One region of the Sporomusa sp. 246TCP1 genome, then DNA from elsewhere that is predicted to be linked to it. Evidence: riboswitches for the same ligand, from Rfam matches in the RefSeq annotation. Region 1 holds a riboswitch; each other region holds the start of a gene.
The links. Region 1 has a riboswitch for molybdenum cofactor ahead of AC1ECB_RS11930 (energy transducer TonB). Riboswitches for the same ligand answer to the same signal wherever they lie in the genome.
Positions count from the first base shown of each region.

Region 2: another riboswitch for molybdenum cofactor. It lies ahead of AC1ECB_RS19170 (hypothetical protein); the one in region 1 lies ahead of AC1ECB_RS11930 (energy transducer TonB).
Region 3: another riboswitch for molybdenum cofactor. It lies ahead of AC1ECB_RS06000 (sigma-54-dependent Fis family transcriptional regulator); the one in region 1 lies ahead of AC1ECB_RS11930 (energy transducer TonB).
Region 4: another riboswitch for molybdenum cofactor. It lies ahead of fdhF (formate dehydrogenase subunit alpha); the one in region 1 lies ahead of AC1ECB_RS11930 (energy transducer TonB).

Region 1 covers NZ_CM170492.1:2,487,013-2,490,830, reverse strand. Annotated here, with positions in the region: gene AC1ECB_RS11945 (heme exporter protein CcmB) at 1-32, shown strand, start outside; gene AC1ECB_RS11940 (cytochrome c biogenesis protein) at 41-700, shown strand; gene AC1ECB_RS11935 (cytochrome c maturation protein CcmE domain-containing protein) at 697-1,068, shown strand; molybdenum cofactor riboswitch at 1,135-1,252, shown strand; molybdenum cofactor riboswitch at 1,369-1,488, shown strand; molybdenum cofactor riboswitch at 1,626-1,745, shown strand; gene AC1ECB_RS11930 (energy transducer TonB) at 1,885-1,992, shown strand; gene AC1ECB_RS11925 (TonB-dependent receptor plug domain-containing protein) at 2,140-3,818, shown strand, end outside.
Region 2 covers NZ_CM170492.1:4,056,066-4,059,883, reverse strand. Annotated here, with positions in the region: gene AC1ECB_RS19175 (redox-sensing transcriptional repressor Rex) at 555-1,217, shown strand; gene AC1ECB_RS19170 (hypothetical protein) at 1,350-1,739, opposite strand; molybdenum cofactor riboswitch at 1,918-2,036, opposite strand; gene modA (molybdate ABC transporter substrate-binding protein) at 2,575-3,387, shown strand; gene modB (molybdate ABC transporter permease subunit) at 3,513-3,818, shown strand, end outside.
Region 3 covers NZ_CM170492.1:1,200,110-1,203,927, reverse strand. Annotated here, with positions in the region: gene AC1ECB_RS06000 (sigma-54-dependent Fis family transcriptional regulator) at 1-1,835, opposite strand, end outside; molybdenum cofactor riboswitch at 2,018-2,132, opposite strand; gene AC1ECB_RS05995 (molybdopterin-binding protein) at 2,351-3,376, shown strand; gene AC1ECB_RS05990 (alpha/beta fold hydrolase) at 3,692-3,818, opposite strand, start outside.
Region 4 covers NZ_CM170492.1:4,301,400-4,305,217, reverse strand. Annotated here, with positions in the region: gene AC1ECB_RS20365 (class I SAM-dependent methyltransferase) at 1-709, shown strand, start outside; molybdenum cofactor riboswitch at 1,217-1,335, shown strand; gene fdhF (formate dehydrogenase subunit alpha) at 1,635-3,818, shown strand, end outside.

The sequences.
Region 1 (3,818 bases):
TACTCTTGTTTGACTACCTTTGGCAGGATTAGGAGGATGTATGAATCTTAGAATAGTTGCATCATTAATTGCGGTATGGATAGCTGGAGTGCTGTTTGCAGTGTTTTGCCTGGTGCCGCCTGCCGCGGGACTGGGTTACCTTGTTCGGATTGCCTTTTTTCACATTCCGGTTGCCTGGGTATCGGTGCTGGCTTTTTTGGTGTCAGCCATAGCAGCTGGGCAGTATCTCAGAACCAGGCAGCGTAAGTATGATTGCTTGAGTGCCTGTTCGGCTCGGTTGGGTCTCGGCTTTTGCCTCTTGGCGACAGTTAGCGGTGCAGTTTTTGCCAAGCTGACCTGGGGAGCATATTGGAATTGGGACCCTCGGCAGACGACCGTGTTTATTTTGCTATTAATTTACGGTGCTTATCTGGCACTCAGAACAGCCATTGAAGAGACGGAGCGACGGGCGACGGTGAGTGCTGTGTATGCGCTGTTATCCTTTTTGTCTGTGCCCTTTCTGGTGTTTATTATCCCTCGCATGTACTTTTCACTACACCCAGAGCCTGTGCTCAACGGCACCGGCAAGGTGGCTATGGAGCCGATCATGCTGTATGTGCTGCTGGCTGCTGTGGGCGGGGCCACGGCTCTTTACTGTTTACTCTTAACCCGGAGTGTTGTCAGAACAACTGCGCGGCCAGGAAAGGGGCTATCAATATGAAAAAGTACCGTCTGGTTTGTCTGGCAGTCATTGCCGGGTTTATCACCTATAGTGTTTTTGTATTTCAAAGCTCAGTTACGCCTTATGTCACCTTTGCTCAGGCCAAGAGCGCCAAGAGCACCGTTCAGGTAAAGGGAATACTGGCCTCAGCTAAAGTAATGCAGGCTGAAGATGGAAGATACACTCAGTTTATGCTGCGTGATGATGCTGGTGAAGAAGCTGCAGTGGTGTATCGTGGCGTCAAACCTGATGGTTTAGAGCAAGCGACCGGCATAGTGGCAATTGGTAAATATACTAATGGACAATTCCAGGCAGACAAGTTGCTGGTGAAATGCCCGTCAAAATACCAAGGGAGTGTGAATCAATGATTAACTCTCAAAAATATGTATGAAAAAAAGGATTATTTGGTTTTATGTAGAATAATGTCCTTAAATTAATAGGAGATTCTTCAAGCCGGTAGATCTAAAACTCATGTCATGGTTTATTGGCCGTTAGGGTATATTGGGAAACTTGTATATCTGCCATTGCGCAATGAAGAACACCGCTAACAAGGTTCAGCGTTGCGCATTTATTTGTGTAATGTTGGATCTTAATTTTTTTTCGACGTACAGTTATTTATACAACGTACTAAAGGCATGCTTTAATTTGTTAACAATTTCACTATAATTAAATATGAGATTCTTCGAAGCTTGCAGATCTAAAACTGATGTCATGATCTGCTGGCCGTTAGGGTATACCAGGAAACAGGTATATCTGCCATTGCGCAAAGAAGAACATTGCTAATAAAGCAGTTTAGCGTTGCGCAAAGAAGAATACTAAAATAAGGTTCAGCGCTGCGCATTGATTTGTGTAAGGTTGAACTCTATTTTTTCGTCAAATAAAAGTTAATTGTATAGTAATGCATTAAAGATTTAACCCCATAATTAAATATGAGATTCTTCAAAGCTTGCAGGTCTAAAACTGATGTCATGACCTGTTGGCCGTTAGGGTATACCAGGAAACAGGTATATCTGCCATTGCGCAAAGAAGAACATCGCTAGTAAAGCAGTTTAGCGTTGCGCAAAGAAGAATACTGAAATAAGGTTCAGAGCTGTGCAGTGATTTGTGTAATGCTGAACTTTATTTTTTTGTCAAATGAATTCATTTTATCAAGGCTGAAACATCGGGAATTCAGGTGGAAAGTATTGCGGGTATTGGTTTCAGAGCAGGGTGTAGTAGGGGATGTTCAGGTTATTGCCAGTTCAGGTTATAGCCAGTTGGATCTGGCTGTAGTTACCAACATGCGTAGTTAGCAGGTTTACTCGGCGTTTAAGGAGGGCAGGCTTGTGGGTGGCAATTCCTGTTACGTTTAATTTGCAGTAGTGTCTTGACGGTGTGGACTAAGGGGGTGAACAATACCGTGGTCGTAATCATCAAAAATTCAAGGAGGAATTTTCGCAATGCACAAGAAAATGATTGGTTATCTAGCAATCCTTAATTGTTGTTTATTATCAGTGCCTGGCTTGACTTTTGCAACTGAAAGCGTGCCGGAGGAGTCTTTTACCTTAGACGAGGTGATAGTTACAGCAATTCCTTTAGAAAAATATCTGGTCACCACTAGCGTTATAACTGACAAGGATATTGAGGCTAAAGGAGCCCGGAATCTGGCAGACGCTTTGGAGGATGTTCCAGGCGTGAATTTGCACCGGGGGAAGAAAAATAACAATACACTGGATATCCGTGGGAGTGCTCTATCCTATACGAAAATATATATTGATGGTGTTTTAGTAGATCCGCTTTCTAAATTAAGTGGTGGAGCTGCGGACCTAGATATGTTCCCAGTGAGTAATATTGCCAAAATTGAGGTTATCAAAGGCCCTGCGCCTGTATCTTATGGGACAGATGCCATCGGAGGAATGGTTTTAATTACCACCAAAAACGGTAAGAACTATGAGGGCGGTAAAGTTTCCGTCGTCGGTGGGTCCAATGGCACGCTAAATGGCTCTGTTTCATACGGTGGAGGCGACGATAAGTTTAATTATTATATTAATGGCGGCTCCGAGCATACTGACGGCTATATAAGCAATGCGGATAGAAAGAGTACATATTTTAATACTAAACTGAACTGGAAATTTGAAAATGATGCATCGTTAACTTTTACAGGGGGATATTCTGATACTGATAAAGGCTGTTTAGCCCCTCTTGACCCTGCTAATGGTAAGCCTATAAGTTATAATACTGGCTTTTGGGCTGGATTAAATAATACAGAATTTAGAGACTGGGAAAAAAGTAACTTGTCTTTGCAATATGCACAGCAGGTTAATAGTAAACTGGATTATAATGTTAAAGTTTATCGGTTTACTGAGAAAAACGGCCTTTGGGCTAATGGGGCCGATCATGATCCGGCAGTGACGACAATCAAGGGTTATAGTACAAGCCGATGGAATGCAAGCTATTGGGATAGCACCTTAAATGGCGTGGAATTACAAGGTAACTATAAGTTAAACGATCTACATACTTTAACTTTTGGAACACTATACAATGATATCGACTGGAAAAAATCTAATTCTGATTTATCTGATCCGTACAATTATTCTTGGGATTCTTACAATAACAAACGCTATGGTTACTACGTGCAAGATAATTTTCTTCCCAACGAGAGAACTACCATTACTCTTGGCGTCAGGCGTGATGAAAATGAAGTAACCGATACTGCCACTATCAAGGATTCAGCCACTAATCCTACTATCAATGTGGTCTACCGGCTGGATAACAATAATACACTGCGGACTTCCTTTGGCAAAACCTGCAGTTTCCCTACGGTAGAGCAACTTTACGGTAAGAATCAAAATCCTGATCTAAAACCAGAAAAAGCTAAAAATTATGAAGTGGGGTTAAAACATCAATTTGATAAGAGTTTAACAGGCGACATTGCCATCTTTAAAAATGATATCCAGGATATGATTTTTTTGGCGAGTAAAAGTGTTCCTTACAATAATGTTAGCTATGCCAAAATAAAAGGTCTGGAGATCGAACTAAACAAGCAGTTTACTAATCGCTTAGACGGCTTTATCAATTATACCTATCTAGATACAACTGGTATTAAGAATGACGGAACAACTAGTATGCTTAAATATAC
Region 2 (3,818 bases), 1.6 Mb from region 1:
TTTATTATTTTGCAAGGCAGTGTGTAATTGCAGCGGCTTCAACGCTTAATGAGTGAAGCTGAAATGATAAAAATATCGGCTGCGAATTAGAATATTGAGACAGTTGAAATACAATTGTCAAAATAGAGGGCTTAATGTAGGAATGCTTTTGACATAAGCCTGTTATTAAACCACAGCTGGAGGTGTTGTGAAAAAAATGTTGTCGACAGTGGAACCTAGAAGTACTTCAACGTATTGGTTGTACTTGTGCCCTAAAATACTTGTAGTTGCAAGAAAAGTTACTATGTGGGAAACGAAGGTCGCATAGGGGTGCGGTGGAATCGTAGTCCCCAGATAGTAGCCTTTCTTAAAGATAATTTTGCAAGTCAGACTTCTCAGTATACCTTTATGTTTGCGTTGGTACTTCCTCTTCTATTGTTGGGACTACTCATAACCTTCGTTTTAACAATAAGAAGTTTATGAGTAATGAATGATGTTTAGAAATCCGTTTCGGAACGTGAATCGATTAAGTAAAATATCAAGGATTTTCCTTCTGAAGAGGTAGGAGGGACACAATGTTTATATCGCGGGAAGATATATCCAGGCTTACTATTCAAAGAATGGTTTTATATCACAGTGTTTTAAAGCTGATGCAGGAGGAAGGTATAACCGTTTGTATTTCCAAGGAGTTGGGCCGGCGAACCGGTATATCGCCACACCTCATCAGAAAGGACTTAGCATATTTTGGCGGATTTGGTACTAAAGGGGTAGGGTATGAAACTGATTACCTTTTTCGGCGAATCGAAGAAATTTTAGGATATGACACTAGCTGGAATACGGTGTTGGTTGGCTTGGATATGCCGACAGTAGTACCCATTATGTGTTATTCGCGTTTGTGGCCTGAGGCAGTTAAAATTGTAGCTATTATTGATCTAGGTAAAAAAAATCAAGGTATGACAGTACATAATTTAGGATTAACAATAGAGTCGATTGATCATATTAAAGATATTATTTGCAGCAGAAAAATTATTATTGGTATACTGGCTGTGCCACCATCATATGCCCAGAAAACTGCAAATCAATTGATTCGGGCCGGAATTAAAGGAATTGTCAATTTTTCTTCATTCCCAATTTTTGCTCCTGAGGATATCGCCATAACGCAGGTAAATATGACTTCTATGTTTAGCCAATTGACTTTTGATCTTAAGCATGTAGCAACGAATGATAGCTGTAGTTAATTCATTGTAAGATTGAAAGAACCGGAAAGTGTGGCTGGATAAATGCAAGTGGCCTTGACTAATCCTACAAAATTGTGGGTTAGCCAAGGCCATTTGCATAAACTAAAATCGATGAGTTAGAAGTCATCTTTTTTATGTTCCATGACTTGGGTGGTTTACTGCAATTTTTTTGCAGTTTTGCAGTATACTCACCCTTTCTGTTTGGTAAGACTCGGAAATAATTGTACTTCGCTCGCTTTTGGCGGCTTGTATTGCTTCTTTGACTGTAAGCAAAGATTCCGTGATGCTTTTAATGTTGTCTGTCAACGATACAAGAATAGTAACATAGGCTTCAAAAGTAAAGTCGTTTTTGGTCGATGTGGCTTCTTGAATGGCTTTATGGGTGTCAACAAGGAGTTCCTGAAGTGTGTGTTCTAAATATTCTAAGTCGGTTAGTGTGTAGCAGCCGGGTTCGCAGTCGACCAATAGCATTATTTTTCCGTTTTTCAAAATATCGCTGTGGGCATGAATTCGTTCTAACATGATTATTCCTCCTAGCAAAGTAGTATTCTTGACATAGAACTGTGCTACCATAACAGTAAAGGTACGATTTTCAAATCTAAACAACAAAAAAATATGCCAAGCCTATCCAAAATGGAAAGGGCTTGGCAATGAATTTAAGCGGGCGCAGAAGGAATCATGAAATAGGCACAAATAATGCACCGCTTAAAATATTGCTCCTTTCCAAATGGGAGACATAGCCGTTTCCCGCTATACCGATCGGCCGGATACCATACCCTGAAAGGCTTAGGTAAATCGGCTAAGGAGCAGAGTATTCAATTGTGAAACTTTGAATGTGAGTTTTCAACATTAACTAATGTAGACGAAGATAACAAACTTAATATTATTATATTGTTTGGTATTGTATAAAGCAATAGGGAAGACGTATATTTAGGCGGGCAATTTTTGTATGGACTATAATGCATGCAGGTAAGCAGGAGCCCTGATACTTCAAATTTTTAGAAGGTTGTACAAAAATATTTGGTAATCTCTTGCAAATACCATATAACAAATACTATAATAACAGCATGGGAATTATGTTGGTTTATGTTATAATACGTTAGTTTATGATTGACTTGTCCGTAAAGTGGTTTTCCCAGTGATTAATACATTCATTTTGAACCTGATATAGTTAAAAAAGTTTGTGCAGGGGCTGCGGCAGAAAAACCCTAAACTCCAAATAGGGTTGTTGGCGGTATTATACCAGCTACGGTGAAGAAATTTGCCGGGTTGGTTAATATCTCTGTGGTTAGCTCTGTACTATATGCCTATCTGCTGGATAGCCTGCGAGATAGAGCAAATTTAAGGGGGAAGAAAGATGAGAAGGATTAAATCAAGCGTGTTTGGTATGCTGGCCTTGGTAGTAGTTGCTATTTTTAGTCTGGTTGGTTGCGGCGGCGAAAAACAAGCTCCACCGGCGGCCCCGCAAGCGCAGGTGGTAGAAATTAATGTATCAGCTGCGGCAAGTCTCAAGGATGCACTTGCAGACATTCAAAAGGATTATCAGGCGAAAAATCCCAATAGTAAGCTTGTCTACAATTTTGGGGCCTCTGGCGCTTTGCAGAAACAAATTGAGCAGGGTGCACCTGTAGATGTTTTTATTTCGGCTGCTCCTAAGCAGATGAACGAATTGGAAGCTAAAAATTTAATGAACAAAGCCACCCGCAAAAACTTGGTTGAAAATAAGTTAGTTGTAGTTGTACCAAAGGAAACAAAGCTCAACTTAACCAAGTTTGAAGATTTAACTCAGGATGGTGTGCAAAAGATTGCACTTGGCGAGACCGCCACAGTGCCTGCCGGCCAGTATGCTCAGCAGGTTTTGCAAAAACTGGGCCTTTGGGATAAAGTAAAGGATCGGGTCGTATTTGCCAAAGATGTCCGTTCTGTTTTGGCATATACTGAAACAGGTAATGTTGAGGCAGGAATTGTGTATAAAACAGATGCTATTTCCAGCGATAAGGTGAAAGTTGCCGCTGTTGCCCCGGAAGGCACTCACCAGCCTATTGTTTATCCTGTTGCCGTGGCTACCGGTACCAAGCAGCAGAAAGCAGCCGAAGCCTTTATGGAGTATTTGTTTAGCGCAGACAGCAAGGCTATATTTGAAAAATATGGCTTTGTTATGGGGAAATAGCAGGTAGAAAAGTCTTCTAAACATCTCCAAGACTGAAGCCTTTTTGACATACAAAGGTACTGCGGTCTTTAAGAAATACGGTTTTACTTTTGTCGGTTCAAGCCAATAAAGCAGGTGATATTGTGATGGAATGGCAGCCAGTACTACTATCGGTCAAGGTTGCACTTAGTTCATTAGTATTTGTATTTATCTTTGGAGTTGCTGCTGCTTATAGTATGAGAAGTTTTGAATTTCCAGGCAAAAGCGCATTGGAGGCGTTATTTGCTTTGCCGTTAGTATTGCCACCTGTAGTGACTGGCTTTATATTGCTGGTTTTGATTGGAAAGCAAGGGCCGATAGGGCAATTTCTGTCTGAAGGTTTCCATACTCAATTAATTTTTACTCCTTATGCAGCAGTGCTGGCTGCTACGGTGGTTTCATTTCCATTAATG
Region 3 (3,818 bases), 1.3 Mb from region 1:
TCGCTATCTGTATTTGCTGGTTGCCAATTACAAATTTCTTTCGGTAAATTCCCGAGATTTACCACCTGCCCTTCTGTCAGACTAACAATTCGCTCCACCACATTCTGGAGTTCACGCACATTTCCTGGCCAGTCGTATCGTACAATTCGGTCAATAACCTCCGGACTAACCAAAAAGTTCCGGTCATGCTTATCCTGCTTTTCTAAAAAATAGTTAAACAATGCTACGATATCATCGGAACGTTCCCGCAGCGGCGGTATTGTGATCGATATAACATCTAACCGATAATATAGATCTTTGCGAAAGGTCCCCTTTTCTACTTCTTTCAATAAACTTTTATTGGTAGCACAAATCACCCTGACATCAACAGGGATTACCTTATCACAGCCAATTCGATTTACTTTTCTCTCCTGCAATACACGCAGCAACGCTACTTGCTGTTCCAACGGCATATCGCCAATTTCATCCAAAAACAGCGTTCCGCCGCAGGCGAGCTCGAATTTACCTGGCTTCCCCCCACGCTTAGCCCCAGTAAAGGCACCCTCCGCATAGCCAAATAGTTCACTGCCAATAAGTTCCCTGGGTATAGCCCCGCAGTTTACAGCTATGAAGGGTCCGGTGTTACGTTCACTTCGATTGTGGATAGCCTGAGCAAATATTTCTTTTCCTGTACCGCTTTCGCCTTGAAGCAATACGCTGGATAGTGAGTTTGCGGCAAGTGAGGCTATCCGGACAGCTTCCAGAATAGCTTTACTTTCGCCAATAATGTCGCTAAACTGTAAAGTCCCATAGTTTCCGCTAAACCGGTTCACCAAATTTTGAATTTGTTTAATGGGCCGTAGAATAATAACACCGCCTGTCACTGCTCCCTGTTCATCGGTAACAGGCTCCCCTGATGCCCAAAAATGACTAATCTCACCGTTGATGTCAAGCATGATTTCAGTGTCTGCGCAGGATTCTTTACACATTAGCATTCTTCTAACAAAGGAATTTTTAGCTCCTAAGATGCTTTCTACCTGAATTCCACGCGTATCCTCAATGTCATTTATGCCAATGCCAAGTATATTTTTGGCAACAGGGTTCAGTTCGCTAATAACACCATTATTGTCAACCATAATTACGCCATCAGACATAGTATTGAAAATACTTGTCAACCGATTATTAATTACACTTAGTTCTTTATTTTTTTTTCTAATACCTAGCTGAGCCATAATTGCTTCCGCTGCAGCCATCACCATCCCCAGTGTATGTAAATGAGCAGCCTCTGATTTGCCTGAAACATCAAGAATTCCTATAACTGTCCCTTTCTCGTCAATGATCGGGGCTGCCGAACAGGTCAAACAGTGATGTTTGCGGCAGTAATGCTCAGATCCTGAAACCTGAATTGATTGCCCTGTAATCAATGCTGTACCAATAGCGTTAGTACCAGCTTCGGCTTCACTCCAATTCGCACCTTGAAAAAAACTCGCCGTCATTGGGTTTGTCAAGGTATCCTTATCGCCAAAAATTTCCATAATATAACCACGTGTATCGGTTAGTGCCACAACAAAACCAGAGCCTGCGACAATCTGGTACAAGTTTTCCATAAAGGGTTTGGCAATAATAATAAGATCCCGGTTTTTTCGCAACATAACCTGAAGACTGGCAATTTCCAATTGGCGATGAATGCTATCATCATTGGGATTAACCTTGGCTTGACGGCACCTTATCCATGAATCCCAAATTTCTGGTCTGATAGAATAATTATAATTCTTGTCAGTACTTTTTAGCGTGGCTGTAAAATTTAGCCATCCGTCCCAGGTACTATCAATAGAGTTTTCGGCATACACAGCCATAAGTCACCCTCCTGTCTAAATTTTAACGTAACATCAGGTCCTGCAAATAAAGAAAATACGGCTTGTGCCAATCTTTTTACTAAGCAGCAGCCGCTGTTGTCCTCGTTCCGGTTTTAAAAAAGTTATGCTTATAGGGAAAATAAAAAGACAGAGCACGCAAAAAAAGGAGAGCGCTCTGCCTCAAATAGTAGCACTTACTCCTTTCCGCAACGGGAGGCTTACCGGTTTCCTGGTAAACCCAACGATCTGGTTGTCGTAGTTTCCATTAGACTACCAGATTCGGAGTTAATGAATATTCTGTTATTCATCAATATTATTCGTTACTAGCGATTAAAATCCTGCCTCATCGATGAAATATTCTCCAACGAGTTACATTTATCTGTCTAATGCGATATTTGAAAATTATAACCAGTGTGCATAGTGCCATTTCCCTTTGCTGCACTTTGCTTTTTTATTTATAATATAAATAGTACAGCTTGTTCTAGGTACTTTCATAATTATAAGGAGTTGAGCGGATGAAAGTCGTATCAGTATACGAAGCGGAAGGTATGGTAATGTGCCATGACATTACAGAGATTGTTCCCGGAAAGTCAAAAGGCCGGGCATTTAAAAAAGGTCATGTAGTAAAGAGCGAGGACATACCTAAACTACTAAATTTAGGGAAAGAGCACTTATATGTCTGGGAAATAAATGAGAATGCTTTGCATGAAAATGCTGCAGCAATTAGAATCGCCGAAGCCGTTGCCGGCCAAGGCATTACCTTGACAGAGCCAGTGGAAGGCAAGGTTGAACTTAGAGCGAAAATGGCGGGTCTGTTAAAAATTAATACCAGTGCATTAGAAAAAATAAACGACATTGATGAAATAGTGTTGGCTACCATTCATTCAAATCAGATGGTCGGTGCCGGAGACGTTATTGCCGGCAGCCGGGTTGTTCCTCTGGTAATTAATACTGACAAAATACGCAATGTGGAAAAAATAGGTGAGGCGTTTTTCCCAATCGTGGAGATCAAACCGTTAAGATCGCTAAAGGTAGGAGTCGTTACCACCGGCAGCGAGGTTTATCATGGACGCATACAAGATCAGTTTGGCCCTGTTATACAGAGAAAAATAACGGAATTAGGCAGTCAAATTTTACGGCAGATCTTTTCTGATGATAATGTTGCGATGATTTCTGAGTCCATCCTAACGTTAATCAAAGAAGGGGCCGAAATGATTATAACCACCGGCGGGATGTCGGTTGACCCGGATGATGTAACCCCTGCGGGAATTAAAGAGGCCGGCGGCTGTGTCATTGCTTACGGAGCACCAGTACTTCCGGGGTCAATGTTTATGCTTGCCTGTATCGGCGATATTCCGGTATTAGGTTTACCCGGTTGCGTGATGTATCACAAAACAACAATATTTGATTTGCTTGTTCCTCGTATTTTAGCAGGAGAGGAAATTACCCGGAAAGACATTACTCGCTTGGCCCATGGGGGATACTGTTTCAATTGTGATTTGTGCCAATACCCTCATTGCACTTTTGGTAAAGGCAGTTAGGTGATGAATGTCAATTTTTACTCTTTGCAACTACGTACCATCGTCCATCTGCTTTAGCGAAGGTTACCGGTATCTGGGATTTTGGTGCTGATGTTATGCTTCAAATGCCGCCTGGAACACTTTAGGCGCGACTTCACCGGAATGAGCGAACTAACCAAACTTACAACGAAGTTAACCCAGGATTAAAATATTATCCTCGTTATAACCTTTTAAAACACTAGCAACCCTTTGGTTAACATTAATTGATAACCAAAGGGTTTGCTAGTGTTTCAGTTCCGGACTGTATAAGAAACTGTAATTTTGAATTTCAGTTATTCATTTTTCCACCTTGTGTATTCTCAGCAACGTTTCCGCCAATTCCTCCGGTGCTACGAAAAATGGAGAATGGCCCGTATTTAATTCACACACTAGTGTATTGGGAAATCCGGCAAGCATTTGTTTT
Region 4 (3,818 bases), 1.8 Mb from region 1:
TGACCATTTAGCAAGATATATTTTTGCTGGTGAAACAATTAGAAAAATTAAAAAGAGAAGTTTATCAATTTTAGATGTATTTACAGGGACAGGATATGGTGCTTTTCATTTAGGGAATAGCTTAAAAGGCACAGTGGTTGTTTATGGTATAGACGGTTCTAGAGAGGCAATTGATTTCGCAAATGAGCATTATATTCTACCTAATATTTTTTTTTGCTACAAATTATTTCCGTTTGTTCTTCCTACTCAAGCGTATGATGCGATTACATGCTTTGAATCATTAGAACACGTAGAGGATGACGATAGTTTACTAGAGGAAATAATTAAAAGTATCAAGCCAAGCGGCTTGTTATTTATATCGACTCCTAATGAAGCAATTCAATCACTTGACAAAAATCCTAACAAATTTCATATCAGGCATTATCTTCATAAGCATGCAATAGAGAAAATCACTCAAAAAGGGATGGATTTATTATCATGGTATGGACAAAATGTTTATACATTTGTAGATGGATATACTCAGGGAACACTACTTTCAAATCAAGAGATGGATTTGAAAAAAGATGTAGAAGGGCAATTTACTATTTATCTATTTCAAAAGATATCTAAAAAATTTGCGGGAAGAAGAGTTATTTCTACTGCCGGTATGCCAATAAGAGGTAGCGAATCAGTAAGATGCACTTGCAGTTATTTAAATAAGGATAGGTGAAAAAAGAAAACAAACACTACAGCAGTAACTAAATAATAGCTACCAGCATACTATACATTGAATAAACCCCTATATGGATAGCTAAGCTGAAGGAGGGAATATAAAATGGGATTTGGTTTTGGCGGTTGTGGTAGCCATGGCCGTGGTGGAAGTTCGTGGGTTGTGATCATCATCATCATAATTTTACTGTTATGCTGCTGCGGTGATGACGATAGTTTAAGCTGTTAAGCCTATATTTAATTAAGTCAATACTTACAAATAAAAGCTGTCGCACTAAGTAACTTAGTGTGGCAGCTTTTTCTTTGGCGAATTGTCAAGCTATTAATGATATCCTGGCGTTATTTTGGACTAGAATTCAAAATATTTGTATTTATTTTCACATAATATGCAGGAATTTTAAAAATTATATTGAATATTTACAAAAAGAATATAAATAAAAATAATATAATCAATATAAAAAATATATATATAGAAAAATAATATAACAAATATAAATAAAATATATGGAAATGCGGATACCTCCGAGTTGTCTTATCTAAACTTGCAAGAGCATGATTTGATGACCGCAGGGGTAGTGGGAAACTGTTACGCCTCCCGTTGGTAAAGGAGTGTTATTGTAATTTCCAGGAGCAACCCTACCTTTATGTCTATCCTGTAAAGTTATACTTTATAAACGTATACAAGCAGGTGGCAGTAGTGGTATTTTTCACTATGCGTGGAGAATATTCCTGGATAATTACTTAATAGTTAGGCTCCTTGCTGCGGGTGGTTTTTGTTTGCCTATTTTACCTACTGTCTATAGGAGCCTTATGGAAGGTCAAATCTCTTTCAAAGTTCGAATAACTTGCTTTATCTCACTAGGGCACTTGTACACTCTAGGAGATATGCAATTATTATATAAATTTTAAGGAGAGTGATATCTATAATGGAAATGATTTCCATTACTGTCGATGGTCAGACAGTGCAAACATGTAAGGGGTCCACGATTTTAGAAGCTTCGCGTGAAGCGGGTGTTACCATTCCAACTTTATGTCATCTCGCCGATTTAACTCCGGAAGGGTCATGCCGGGTATGTGTTGTTGAAGTTGAAGGCGCACGGGGATTAGTTACGGCCTGTACTTATCCTGTAGCCGAAGGAATGATTGTGCGCACTAATACTCCTGCTATTCGTGAAGCGAGAAAAAGTGTCATCGAACTGATGCTGGCAAATCATCCCCAAGAATGTCTTTCCTGCCAGCGTAATCTGGATTGTGAATTGCAAGCTTTAGCAAGCGCATTTGGTGTTAGACAAATTAAAGCTGAAGGCGAACGACGCCAATTTGCCATTGATGACAGCAACCCTTTCATCATTAGGGACAGCAATAAGTGTATCCTGTGTGGACGCTGTGTACGTGTTTGTAAGGAAATGCAGTGTTGTAACACGTTAGAGTGGACTGAACGTGGTTTTAATACCAAGGTAGCGCCAGCTTTTGATACCGATATGATTGACTCTTCCAATTGTGTATTTTGCGGCACTTGCGTATCTGCTTGCCCAGTAGGTGCTTTAACAGAAAAGCCAATGAACGGCGTAGGGAAGCCGGATAAAAAGGTTAAAACAACCTGTCCTTTCTGCGGCGTTGGTTGCAATTATGATCTAAATGTCAAAGACGGTAAATTAATTGGCGTGACTTCCAACCTGACAAGTGTGGTCAATGGACGACTAACCTGTGTAAAAGGACGTTTTGGAACCGATTATGTTCATAGTCCTGAGCGTTTGACCACACCGTTAATAAAGAAAAATGGCGAATTCGTGGAAGCATCCTGGGAGGAAGCGCTTGATTTAATTTCTACTAAATTTAAGGAAATAAAAAATACGTATGGCAGCGATGCGCTGGCGGCTGTCAGTTCAGCCCGGTGTGTAAATGAAGAAAACTATATCATGCAAAAGTTTATGCGCGCAGTTATTGGTACGAACAATGTTGATCATTGCGCCCGTATCTGCCACGCTCCTACTGTGGCCGGTCTGGCAGCTTCATTTGGTTCTGGCGCAATGACCAACTCTATTAATGAAGCGCCTCAATGTAAAGTGATATTTTTGATCGGCGGTAATCCTACAGAAGCTCACCCGGTGATTGGCGCTAAAATACGTCAAGCTCTGCGTAACGGTGCTACATTGATTGTTGCCGACCCACGCAGGATCGAACTGGCAGGTAAAGCCCATGTGTGGATGCAACTAAGGCCAGGTACGGATATAGCTCTTATTAATGGCATGATGCGTATTATTCTCAAAGCTGGTTGGCATGATCAGAATTTTATTAATTCTTGTACAACTGATTTTGATAAAATGGCAGATGTCCTTGAGAAATATACCCCGGAATATGTGGAAGATATAACTGGTGTGCCGAAGCATTTACTGATGGAGGCAGCCAAAATTTATGCAACTGCTGAACGGGCATCCATATTCTATACACTTGGTATTACCGAACATATTTGTGGTACTGATAACGTTATGAGCTTGGCTAACTTAGCCATGTTAACTGGCAATGTGGGTAAACTTTATTCAGGTGTAAACCCGATGCGTGGACAGAATAATGTACAGGGTTCTTGTGATATGGGGGCTTTACCTAATGTTTATTCCGGTTATCAGTCCGTCACAAATGCAGCAGTACGGGAAAAATTTGAAAAAGCATGGGGTGTAAAATTGTCAGATAAAGTCGGTCTGATGATGCCTGATATGTTTGATGCCTCTATTGCTGGTAAACTGAAAGCTATGTATGTTATGGGGGAAGACCCGATACGGTCGGATGGCGATGCCCACCATGTACGAAAAGGTTTTGAGCATCTTGAATTTCTGGTAGTGCAAAACATTTTTATGACTGAGACGGGAAAATTGGCTGATGTCATACTTCCAGCAGCTTCTTTTGCTGAAAAAGATGGCTCATTCACCAACTGTGAACGCCGTGTGCAGCGAGTTCGCCAAGCAATTGAGCCTATCGGCAACAGTCGCCCTGACTGGCAAATTATAAGAGACTTGTCAAACAAAATGGGATATCCGATGTCCTACAGCCACCCCAGTGAAATTATGGATGAAATGGCTTCATTAAGTCCGATGTTCGCCGGTCTGTCCTTT